Regions from separate parts of the Pantoea sp. LMR881 genome, predicted to be linked through region 2. Evidence: predicted binding sites of a transcription regulator. Region 2 holds the regulator's gene; the other holds the start of a gene.
What was found. Region 2 encodes ArgR, which controls arginine synthesis, uptake and breakdown. Its sites were predicted from a motif close to ANTGAATAAAAATACANT; they were not measured.

Region 1 (5,726 bases), 910 kb from region 2:
TGCGTCAGTGAGTGCACGGTGCGGCCATATTTCAAATCACCCACCATCGCCACGTTGAGATGATCGAGGCGACTTTGTGTTTCGCGAATGGTAAACAGATCGAGCAGCGTTTGGGTCGGATGCTGATTCGCGCCATCACCGGCGTTCAGAATCGGGATACCGCCAGAAAATTCCGTTGCCAGACGCGCTGCGCCTTCTTGCGGATGGCGCATCACAATCGCATCCACATAAGTGCTAATGACGGAAAGGGTGTCAGCCAGGGTTTCGCCTTTTTTACCCAGCGAGGTATTGCTGCCGTCGGCAAACCCCACCACAGAGGCACCGAGACGATGGATAGCGGTTTCAAATGACAGACGTGTACGGGTCGAGGCCTCAAAGAAACAGCTTGCGATAACGTTGTGTTTCAGTAGCTCCGGCTGCGGGTTGGCTTTGAGCTGCGCGGCGGTATGCAGCACCAGCTCAAGCTCGTCACGGCTGAGATCGTTAATTGAAATAATGTGCTTGCGATATAGCGGGTTAGCCATAGCTCTCTCCTCTGCGCGGCCGGATGACAGGCAAAAAAAGCCCCTGCATAAGGGGCTTTTTTAAGATCGGGTCGATGACGGAAAGAAACACGCCGCCTGCATTCAGGCGAGATTGAGCGTCAAATTGTCCGCTGCACTGTTGCATGTTTCCTCCGGCAAATTGTGGCGCATTATACGCATCCATTAATTTGCTTCAAGGATAAATCGCACGCAAGGAAAACGTTTGCGCCTGCGCTCATAGTATCTGCAACCTGATGAATAACGGTTAAATTAACGCTGACCCAGCGTGGCGACCATTACCGCTTTAATGGTGTGCATGCGATTTTCAGCCTGGTCAAACACAATGCTGTGTGAGGATTCAAATACCTCGTTACTGACTTCCATACCGTTATGCAAACCGTACTGTTCCGCCATCTGACGACCCAGCGTGGTTTGATCATCGTGGAAAGCGGGCAGGCAGTGCAGGAACTTCACCTCAGGGTTGCCGGTCTGCGCCAGCATCGCGCTGTTGACCTGATAGCCGCGCAGTAACGCGATGCGTTCTTCCCAGACCGCTTTGTCTTCGCCCATCGATACCCAAACATCGGTATAGATGAAGTCGGCATCTTTTACGCCTTCAGCAATATTTTCGGTCAGGGTAATTTTAGCGTGGGTTTGCTCCCCTGCCTGACGGCAATGCGCAACCAGCTCCTCTTCTGGCCAGCAGCCTTTTGGCGCCACCAGACGCAGATCCAGGCCTGTCAGCGCCGCGGCTTCCAACATGCTGTTACCCATGTTGTTACGTGCATCACCGACATAGACCAGCGTCATCTCATTCAGCTTTTTAGCGGGCAGATGTTCCTGCATCGTGAGCAAGTCGGCGAGCAGCTGAGTCGGGTGAAACTCCGTGGTTAAACCGTTCCAGACCGGTACGCCAGCATGCTCAGCCAGAGTTTCAACCAGCGGCTGGCCGTAACCGCGATACTGAATGCCGTCATACATGCGGCCCAGCACGCGCGCGGTATCTTTCATCGACTCTTTATGACCAATCTGGCTGCCACTTGGGCCAAGATACGTCACGTTAGCGCCCTGATCGTAAGCGGCAACTTCGAAAGAGCATCGTGTACGGGTCGAGTCTTTTTCGAAGATGAGCGCAATGTTTTTGCCTTTCAGATACTGCGTTTCGCTCGCATTTTTTTAGCACGTTTTAATTCAGCAGAAAGGGTCAGTAAATAATCGATTTCGGCAGGGGAAAAATCCATCAGCCTAAGGAAATGGCGTTGATAAAGCTGACTCATACAGCACTCCATGTAACCATACTAAATGAATTAAAATTCAATCTAACCGTATGAATATGCATTTTCAACCCCAGCGCGAATAAACTTTTCGTTTTGTGTAGTGGCGCGCCGGGCAGTGTGGGAAAATAATTGTTTATTGCCGAACTCAGAGAGGACATCGCCATGGCATATGAAGCATTGTTGGAAGAGCAGCGTGAAGAGACGCGCCTGATCATTGAAGAGCTGCTGGAGGATGGCAGCGATCCCGACGCGCTCTATACCATTGAGCATCATCTCTCCTGCAACAACTTCGATTCGCTGGAAAAAGCGGCGGTTGATGCCTTTAAGCTGGGTTACGAAGTGACCGAGCCGGAAGAGCTGGAGCTGGAAGATGGCAGTACGGTGATGTGCGTCGATATCCTCAGCGAAGCCGCGCTGAACCCGGAACTGATTGACGCGCAGGTTGAACAACTGGTGAATCTGGCCGGTAAATACAATGTCGATTACGACGGCTGGGGAACCTATTTTGAAGACCCCGACGCTGAAGATGAAGACGATGGCGAAGCCATTGACGATGAGGATGATGGCATCCGCCACTAATTTAGCAGGCGGAGCATGCTCCGCCTTTCTCTCTTTTCCAGTCACGTTTTAATTCGATGAACTACGCACTTTTACTTGAACCTGTCCTTCAGTTCCTTCGCTGCCGTACCCCACAAGCCTGGATTGACGAGGCGCGCAAGCCGGAAAACCTGACGCTGTTACTGACCGATCATTTGGTCTGTGAGCTAAAAGCAGCGCAAACCGCTGTCTGGCTGATCCGCAAATATGTGGCTGACAAGCCGAGCGGCGACGCCATTCTGGCCTGGCTGAAGCCGTATGAAAATTTCATCTTCCGTGAGGATGGTGACAGCAATTTTATCAACGCGCACAAGAACCTGACCAAAAGCATCATTGTTCGTAATGAACTGCCGTGGGCGGATGATCTGGTCGAAAAAATGGTGTTGTTGATTAAAGAAGAGCTGCACCATTTTTATCAGGTTTGGGAAATTATGCAGTCACGCGGGCTGGTTTACCAAAAAATCACCTCCAGCCGCTACGCCAAATCGCTGCTGCGCGAAGTGACCACGCATGAGCCGGATACGCTGGTGGATAAACTGATTTGTGGTGCCTATATCGAAGCGCGATCCTGCGAACGTTTTGCCAGCCTGGCGCCTTATCTGGACAGTGAGCTGGAGAAATTTTATATCTCGCTGCTGCGTTCGGAAGCGCGCCACTATCAGGATTACTTAGCACTGGCTGCGCAGATTTCGCCGAAGGATATCGCACCGCGTGTAAAGGCGATTGGAGAAACAGAAAGGCAGTTAATCACTGAACCCGATAACGAGCTGCGTTTCCACAGCGGCGTCCCGGCTTTTTAATCTCTTCTGTGGCCATGCATGATGTTCTCCCCCTAAACGGGGAGAAACGGGAAAAAGAGATGGCGAGCATTCTCTCAGAGAGCTTTTAACATCCGTACTTCACAGTCGTTATGTCCGGTGCAGCCCATCGCGTTGTCTGTCAGCTCAAAACCCAGCGATTCGTAGAGTTTAACCGCGCGCGTCAGGCTGGCTGTGGTTTCCAGATAGCAGCGACGAAAGCCCCGCTGGCGCGCATGTTCCATTGCACACATCGCCAGTTCACGCGCTAAACCCAGCCCGCGCACTTCCGGCAGGAAATACATTTTTGCAGTTCACAAATATCGGGGGCGCTACAGGCCAAAGGAGCGACACCGCCACCGCCCATGACCTTGCCCTGATATTCAATAATCCAGTAGGCGCTGTGTTCCGCGCGGTACAGCTCAAACAGCCGATCGAGGTCAGGATCGGAAACGGTATAACCTTTATCGGCAGTTAGCCCAAACTCTGCGGAAACATCGCGGATAACCTGTGCAATATGCGGATTGTCGGCAGCAGCGATTGGGCGCACGATAAGATCGTGTCGCGTTGCGGTAGTCTTCATTATCTTTTCCAAATCTTTCTCAAATAAATGAAAAAAGCCGGGCTAGCCCGGCTTGATAATTAAGCGATCAGACTAAACGTTTACAATGCCGCAATCACGCCTTGCTGTTCAATCAGTTTTGCTTTCGATTGCTCCAGATCGGCCATGCGCTCACGCTCTTTCACTACCACCGCTTCCGGGGCGCGGGAAACAAAGCCTTCGTTCGCCAGCTTAACCTGAATCTTATCGATTTCTACGTCCAGCTTAACCAGCTCTTTCGCCAGACGCTCCAGTTCAGCGGCTTTATCCACTAAATCTGCCATCGGAATTAACAGCTCAGCGCCTTCCACGATTTTGGTGACGGAAACCGGGCCTTTCTCGCCCGCAGGCAGAACGGTCAGGCTCGCCAGACGCGCCAGGCGCGACAGGAAGTTGCGGTTGTCTTCAACGCGACGCAGCGCAGCCGGTGACGCATCGCGCAGCAGAACATCCAGTGGCTTGCTCGGCGCAATGTTCATTTCAGCACGAATGTTACGCACCGCCACGATCGCCTGTTTCATCCAGTCGATGTCCGCTTTTGCCTCGGCATCCTCTTTCGCCGCCTCATACTGCGGGAAAGGCTGCAGCATGATGGTGTCGTCGCTGATGTTTTTCAGCACTTTCACACGCTGCCAGATGGTTTCAGTGATAAAAGGAATAATTGGATGCGCCAGGCGCAGCAGGGCTTCCAGAACATGTACCAGCGTATGACGGGTGCCGCGCAGTTCAGATTCGCTGCCGCTGTTCATCACTGGCTTGGTCAGCTCCAGATACCAGTCACAGAACTGGTTCCAGGTGAAGTCATACAGCAGGTTGGCTGCAATGTCGAAACGGTAGCTGTCCAGCGCCTCACGGTAGGCTTTCACCGTGCTGTTGAACTCAGTCAGGATCCAGCGATCCGCCAGCGACAGCGTCATTTCGCCACCGTTCTGGCCGCAATCCTGCTCTTCGGTGTTCATCAACACAAAGCGGCTGGCGTTCCACAGCTTATTACAGAAGTTGCGGTAACCTTCGAGACGCTTCATGTCCCAGTTGATATCACGACCGGTAGAGGCCAGCGCAGCAAGCGTGAAGCGCAGCGCATCGGTGCCTGACGGCTCAATGCCGTTCGGGAACTGCTTCTCGGTGCGCTTACGGATTTTTTCAGCCAGCTGCGGCTGCATCATGTTACCGGTACGTTTTTCCAGCAGCGCATCCAGTGAAATGCCGTCAACCATATCCAGCGGATCAATCACGTTGCCTTTGGATTTTGACATCTTCTGGCCTTCTTCATCACGGATCAAACCGGTCATATAGACGGTTTTGAATGGCACCTGCGGCTTGCCATTTTCATCTTTAATGAAATGCATGGTCAGCATGATCATGCGGGCAATCCAGAAGAAGATGATGTCAAAGCCACTGACCAGCACGCTGGTGGGGTGGAAGGTGCGCAGTGCTTCTGTGTTTTCCGGCCAGCCCAGCGTAGAGAAGGTCCACAGGCCAGATGAGAACCAGGTATCAAGCACATCGTCATCCTGACGCAGCGCGACATCAGCGGCCAGGTTGTTTTCGCTACGCACTTCCTCTTCGGTGCGTCCGACATAGACGTTGCCGTCGTTGTCGTACCACGCCGGAATGCGGTGTCCCCACCACAGCTGGCGTGAAATACACCAGTCCTGAATGTCACGCATCCAGGAGAAGTACATGTTTTCATACTGCTTCGGCACAAACTGGATATCGCCGTTTTCCACCGCTTCGACCGCCACTTTTGCCAGCGGGGCAGTGCGCACATACCACTGGTCAGTCAGCATCGGTTCGATCACTACGCCACCGCGATCGCCGTAAGGGACGGTGAGATCGTGCGGTTTGATTTCGTCCAGCAAACCGAGTTCGTCAACCGCTGCCACAATCGCTTTACGCGCAGCAAAACGCTCCATTTTCTGGAACTGCG
Region 2 (5,726 bases):
TGCATTCGCTTTACTGGCGCTGGCAAAAAAAGCGGGCGTGCCCGACGGCGTACTGAATGCAGTCGCGGGTGATACGCATGCGATCAGCGATGCGATTATGGCCAGTAAAGAGGTGCGAAAAATTTCTTTCACCGGTTCGACTGAAGTCGGCAAATTGTTGATGCGCAACGCGGCTGAAACAATGAAGAAAGTGTCGATGGAACTGGGGGGAACGCGCCTTACATTGTGTTTGAGGATGCTGATATTGATGCAGCCGTGCAGGGTGCGATTGCCAACAAGTTCCGCAATGCCGGGCAGGTATGCGTTAGCGTAAACCGCTTCTTTATCCACAATGCGGTTTACGATCGCTTTGTGAATCAACTCGCCGCGGAAGTGAAAAAGCTCAAAGTCGGAAACGGCATGGAAGAGGGCGTGGTTGTCGGCCCGCTGATCGAACCCTCAGCGGTCGAAAAAGTTGAGCAACATGTTAAAGATGCGCTCGGCAAAGGGGGAAAAGTGCTGACGGGAGGCGGTCGTCATGAGCTGGGCGGTAACTTCTGGCAGCCAACCGTGATTGCCGATGTGAATGAAAGCATGCAGTTAGCGCGAGAGGAGACCTTTGGCCCGGTTGCAGCCTGCTTCCGTTTCGATGATGAAGATGAGGTCATTCGACGCGCTAACGATACCGAATATGGCCTTGCCGCTTATTTTTATACTCAAAATTTACAGCGCGTATTTCGCGTTTCCGCCGCGCTGGAAAGCGGCATGATTGGTATCAACGAATGCGCAGTCTCTACAGAGCTGGCTCCGTTCGGTGGCGTAAAAGAATCGGGCCTGGGACGTGAAGGATCGGTACTTGGCATGGAAGAGTATCTGGAGATCAAAACGCTGCACCTTGGCGGCCTGAGCTAGTTTCACATCACCGGGCGGCGAATGTCGCCCACCGTTGGAGGATGGGAGCGGTCCGCATGAAAACCGAGCGTTTTGACTTCAATGAGATTGTTGATCAGGCGCATTTCTTTCGCCAGTTCAGCGAGCGTTTTGCCATAGAAGACAGGCGTATATGCGATCTGGATGGCTTATGGGATGTGGTCACCAGCGCAACGCTACCGATGCCGCTGGAAATTGAATTCGTGAATTTGGGAAAAGGGCAAAAAAGGCGCTACGGCGCACTGATTTTATTATTTGATGAAGCAGAAGAGGAGCTGGAGGGCCAGTTCCATTTCAACGTGAAATAAATTAAAAAGGGCCCCGGAGAGCGGGGCCAAAGGGTTCGTCAAAAATTGACGAGGAATTATTTATAGAGTTCTGCAGTGATGTGATAGTTATCGCCGGTACGCGCTTCAATCACTTTATAGGCACTGGCACCTTGTGCATCGGCTTTCTGTGAAAGCTGAGCACGATAATCCATTGGCGCACCTGCAGTACCGCTAATGGTTATGGTACCCGCAGGCTGCATGTTTTGTGCTTGCTCACCGGTAACCAGTTGGGCAGCGGAGGCACCAAAAGCGATAACGGAAAGTAAGCTAACGGTAGCGATGGTTGTTTTGATTTTCATAGTTTATCTCCTCATTACAATCAACAACCTGCGGCGTTAAAAAAGAGAGCGGGTCGTCGATTTCTTCAGGCATTTTTCAAACGCCGGATGGGTTAATCTTTATTTCAGCTAATTATTTATACAGCTCAGCAGTGACGTGATAAGTGTCGTCCTGATTGTTCTCAATAATGCGATAGTGGCTTGCGCCCTGTGCATCTGCTTTCTGCGACAGTACCTGGCGGACGTTGGTCTGGTCGCCGTCACGGCCACTCACGCTGATGGTTTGGTTCATTGATTGCAGGTTCATATCCTGTGCCTGCTGATTTGAAATCAGGCTGGCAGCGTTAACGCCAAATGACAGGGCAGAAAGCATACTCAGGGTGGCGATAGTTGATTTAATGTTCATGAATATTTTCCTCGTCGTTGGTTTTTCTCTTTTTATTGATGTGATTTGCATCACGAAAAGAAGTATAGAACTAATAACGTCAGAAATTAATACTCTGCTAATAATGTTTTTTTGTGATTCTTTATCCTTATGGCAACTTTTAATAACCATGAGTTATAAAAACCGATGAATAAGTGAGCATAAGTGGTTAATTTCATGTTAAAACAGTAATATGCGTCACTTTATCCTTTTGTGCGAAAAATCATGGTCGATAAGGCTGTGGTTTAATTTGAAAGCAGGAAGAGACACTAATTGTCAGGTGTAAAGCAGCGTAAAGTAGCGAGAGAGGTTATCACGATTAAAAGGTCTGACCCATTTTTCAGGCAACAAAAACGGGACAATCAGCGCACGTATGCACTGTTTTAATAATTAAAACAAAAAATTAATGTTGTAGGGATGGTGCGAGACAGGACGTAACCGGCAGGTTAACTGCCGGTAGACAAAGCGATATTTAAAGCTCTTGTTCGAATAACACCAGAATGGCGTCGTGGAGTTGCTTAACCGTAAAGGCGCGCGCAGGGGTAATGAAGATAGTGTCATCGCCCGCAATGGTGCCAAGAATCCCTTCTGATTTTCCTAACGAATCAAGTAAACGTGCAATAAGCTGCGCTGCGCCAGGGCTGGTATGAATGACCACTAAGGCATCGTTATAATCGATATCTAACACTAAATTCTTGAGCGGGCTGGTGGTTGTCGGCACGCCCAGTTCGGCCGGAAGGCAGTAAACCATCTCCATTTTGGCGTTACGTGTGCGTACCGCGCCAAATTTAGTCAGCATACGAGAAACCTTTGACTGGTTGATGTTCTCGAAGCCTTCCTCTTGCAGCGCCTGCACAATTTCCCCTTGGGAACTAAATTTTTCTTCTTTTAATAGAGCTTTAAAAGCTTTGATCAAATCGTCTTGTTTTGATGGGTTTCGCATAGGCTACCAATAAAAATAGGGAATAACCGGGATTCAGCCCACGGCAGAGCGAGGATTATGCATATAAATGAATTTTTATGCAATTGGTTGGTAAGTGAACAGCATGAATCGGTTAGCGGGCGGGGATAATAACAAAAAAATGTGACCGGGCCAAAAGGCTCCTTAAGCAGGCAAACAGACAATGGTTGCAGAGTTGTTATACTATGGGTGATGTAGCAACAGATAACGATTACGGCCGTTCTCTGTCTGCCCTCGGCAAAGTTGTCGGTCATTCAGGTTATATCCGGCATGCTTCAGGCTGCTAAGCAATTGACTGCGCACCTTTTTCCGCACTGAGTAAACTCATCGGGATCATGTGTCTGTCATCTGCCTGCACCCTGAAACATCAAGGTAAGTAGATGATTAGTCAGTTATGAATCCGGAAATTAAGTGCGCAAGCACGTAGAATGAGTGCGGATACTCGTCATCGCCTGAGCAGTTGATTAAGGTCTGACACAGATGGAATTTCGGCTCTTCTCTGCCCCACCTTAATAAGGAGTTAAGAATGAAAGTTGCCGTTCTCGGTGCCGCGGGTGGCATAGGCCAGGCGCTCGCACTTTTACTCAAAACGCAGCTTCCTGCGGGTTCAGAACTGTCCCTCTACGATATTGCACCGGTTACGCCGGGCGTTGCAGTTGATCTCAGCCATATTCCCACTGCTGTAAAAATTCAAGGATTTAGCGGTGAAGATGCTACACCTGCACTACAGGGTGCGGATGTGGTGCTGATGTCTGCTGGCGTCGCGCGTAAGCCAGGCATGGACCGTGCCGACCTGTTCAATGTCAATGCCGGCATCGTGCGTAACCTGATCGATCAGGTGGCACAGACAGCGCCTAAGGCCCTGATTGGTGTGATTACTAACCCGGTCAACACCACCGTGGCCATTGCCGCTGAAGTCCTGAAAAAACACGGCGTGTATGATAAAAACCGGCTGTTTGGCGTGACGACGCTGGATATTATTCGTGCCAACACCTTTGTGTCGGAGCTAAAAGGCAAATCGCCAGGTGAAATTGAAGTGCCGGTAGTCGGTGGGCATTCAGGTGTGACTATTTTGCCGCTGCTGTCACAGGTCAATGATGTCAGCTTCAGCGATCAGGAAATCGCAGATTTAACCCGGCGCATTCAAAATGCGGGCACTGAAGTGGTTGAAGCCAAAGCCGGTGGCGGCTCAGCGACACTCTCTATGGGACAAGCAGCAGCGCGATTTGGCTTATCGCTCGTGCGGGCGCTTAAGGGTGAAGAGAACATAGTGGAATGTGCTTATGTTGAGGGCGACGGTGAGTATGCGCGTTTCTTCTCACAACCTTTGCTGCTGGGTAAAAGCGGTATCGTTGAGCGCAGGCCTTTAGGCAACTTAAGCCGTTACGAACAGCAGGCGCTTGACGGCATGTTAGAAACCCTGAAAAAAGATATCGAGCAGGGCGAAGCGTTCGTTAAGCAGTAACCAGTCGTTAAAACGCCCGGACCAGCCGGGCGTTTTTTTGCCTATAAGCCGCCAGATTTAAAGGTTCGTGCAGCAGGCGCACCATTGCTGGCAGGCATCTTTTTGCCCAGCGTTTCCATACGCACCTGAAATGGCGGGAAGGGCATTTCAATGCCGTGTTGCTCAAAGCCTTTCAGAATCAGTTGGTGCAGTTCATGTCGCAATGGCATGCGATGCCCCATCTCTGCGGCATGAATACGCAGCTCGAACAACTGGATACCCTGTTGTAGATCGACCAGGAATATTTCTGGCGGCGGCATATCCAGCACATAGCTACAGCGTTCAGCCGCCTGCTTCAGTATGTTCGTCACTTCTTCGCTGTTCACTTTGGCAGGCGCCGGGATCGTCAGAACCACACGCGTGACCGAATCTGACAGCGACCAGTTAACGAACTGCTCAGTGATAAAGGCCTTATTCGGCACAATAATCTCTTTGCGGTCCCAGTCGGTGATGGTGGTTGCACGGGTATTGATGCGGGTAATGCTGCCGGTCAGATCGCGAATCGTCACGGTATCGCCAATACGAATTGGCTTCTCAAACAAGATAATCAGACCAGAAATAAAATTGGCAAAAATCTCCTGCAAACCAAAACCTAATCCCACACCGAGCGCGGCGACCAGCCATTGCAGTTTTGACCACTCAATACCAATCAGCGAAAAACCGATCAGGCCACCAATCAGTAACAGCAGATATTTGGTTAAAGTGGTAATGGCGTACCCCGTACCCGGTGTCAAATCGAGGTGCTGCAACAGAGCCAGTTCCAGCAGGGCGGGCATGTTGCGCACCATCTGCGTTGTGATAATAAACACCAGAATGGCAATCAGCACTGAACCAAGCGTAATCGGCTGAATGCTCTCTACGCCCTGAACAGACGTGCTGACATCCCACAGGCGGATATTCTCCAGAAAGCCAAAGGCTGAATGGATTTCTGACCACAATACAATCACAGAAACCAGAGCGATTAGCGTAAGAATCGAACGAACCAGCCGCAGCGATTGCGCACTGATCGCGTCGAGATCGATAACAGGCTCTTCCACTTCAATGGCATCAACATTCTGCGCGCTTTGCTCTTTTTCCTCTTCACTTCGTGCGCGGTTAGCGAGCATGTCAGCACGTCGCTGTCGGGCACGATCAAAACCAAGGCGGCGACGCTGAATCAGCATCCAGCGACGAATGATATGGTAGATAATTAACAGCAGAAACCAGATTGCCACCGACGTTTCCAGACGGGCCAGCAGCGCCTGCGCCGTTGCCAGATAACCGATCGCCGAGGCGAGGGCGGCCAGTAACGGAATCGCAATCATCAGGTTCCACAGTACGC

Region 1: rraB (ribonuclease E inhibitor RraB) is a predicted target of ArgR. The motif match lies at 1,826-1,843, and genes of this name have one in related genera.

Annotation. Positions count from the first base shown of each region.
Region 1 is NZ_JAPVOK010000002.1:1,799,453-1,805,178, reverse strand. It holds gene pyrB (aspartate carbamoyltransferase) at 1-524, opposite strand, end outside; gene O3W44_RS10335 (hypothetical protein) at 517-708, opposite strand; partial or broken gene argF (ornithine carbamoyltransferase) at 795-1,801, opposite strand; gene rraB (ribonuclease E inhibitor RraB) at 1,964-2,380, shown strand; gene miaE (tRNA isopentenyl-2-thiomethyl-A-37 hydroxylase MiaE) at 2,437-3,198, shown strand; partial or broken gene O3W44_RS10315 (GNAT family N-acetyltransferase) at 3,273-3,778, opposite strand; gene O3W44_RS10310 (valine--tRNA ligase) at 3,859-5,726, opposite strand, start outside.
Region 2 is NZ_JAPVOK010000002.1:2,713,441-2,719,166, forward strand. It holds partial or broken gene O3W44_RS14635 (NAD-dependent succinate-semialdehyde dehydrogenase) at 1-891, shown strand, start outside; gene O3W44_RS14640 (barstar family protein) at 948-1,217, shown strand; gene yhcN (peroxide/acid stress response protein YhcN) at 1,274-1,537, opposite strand; gene O3W44_RS14650 (YdgH/BhsA/McbA-like domain containing protein) at 1,650-1,922, opposite strand; gene argR (transcriptional regulator ArgR) at 2,413-2,883, opposite strand; gene mdh (malate dehydrogenase) at 3,428-4,366, shown strand; gene mscM (miniconductance mechanosensitive channel MscM) at 4,408-5,726, opposite strand, start outside.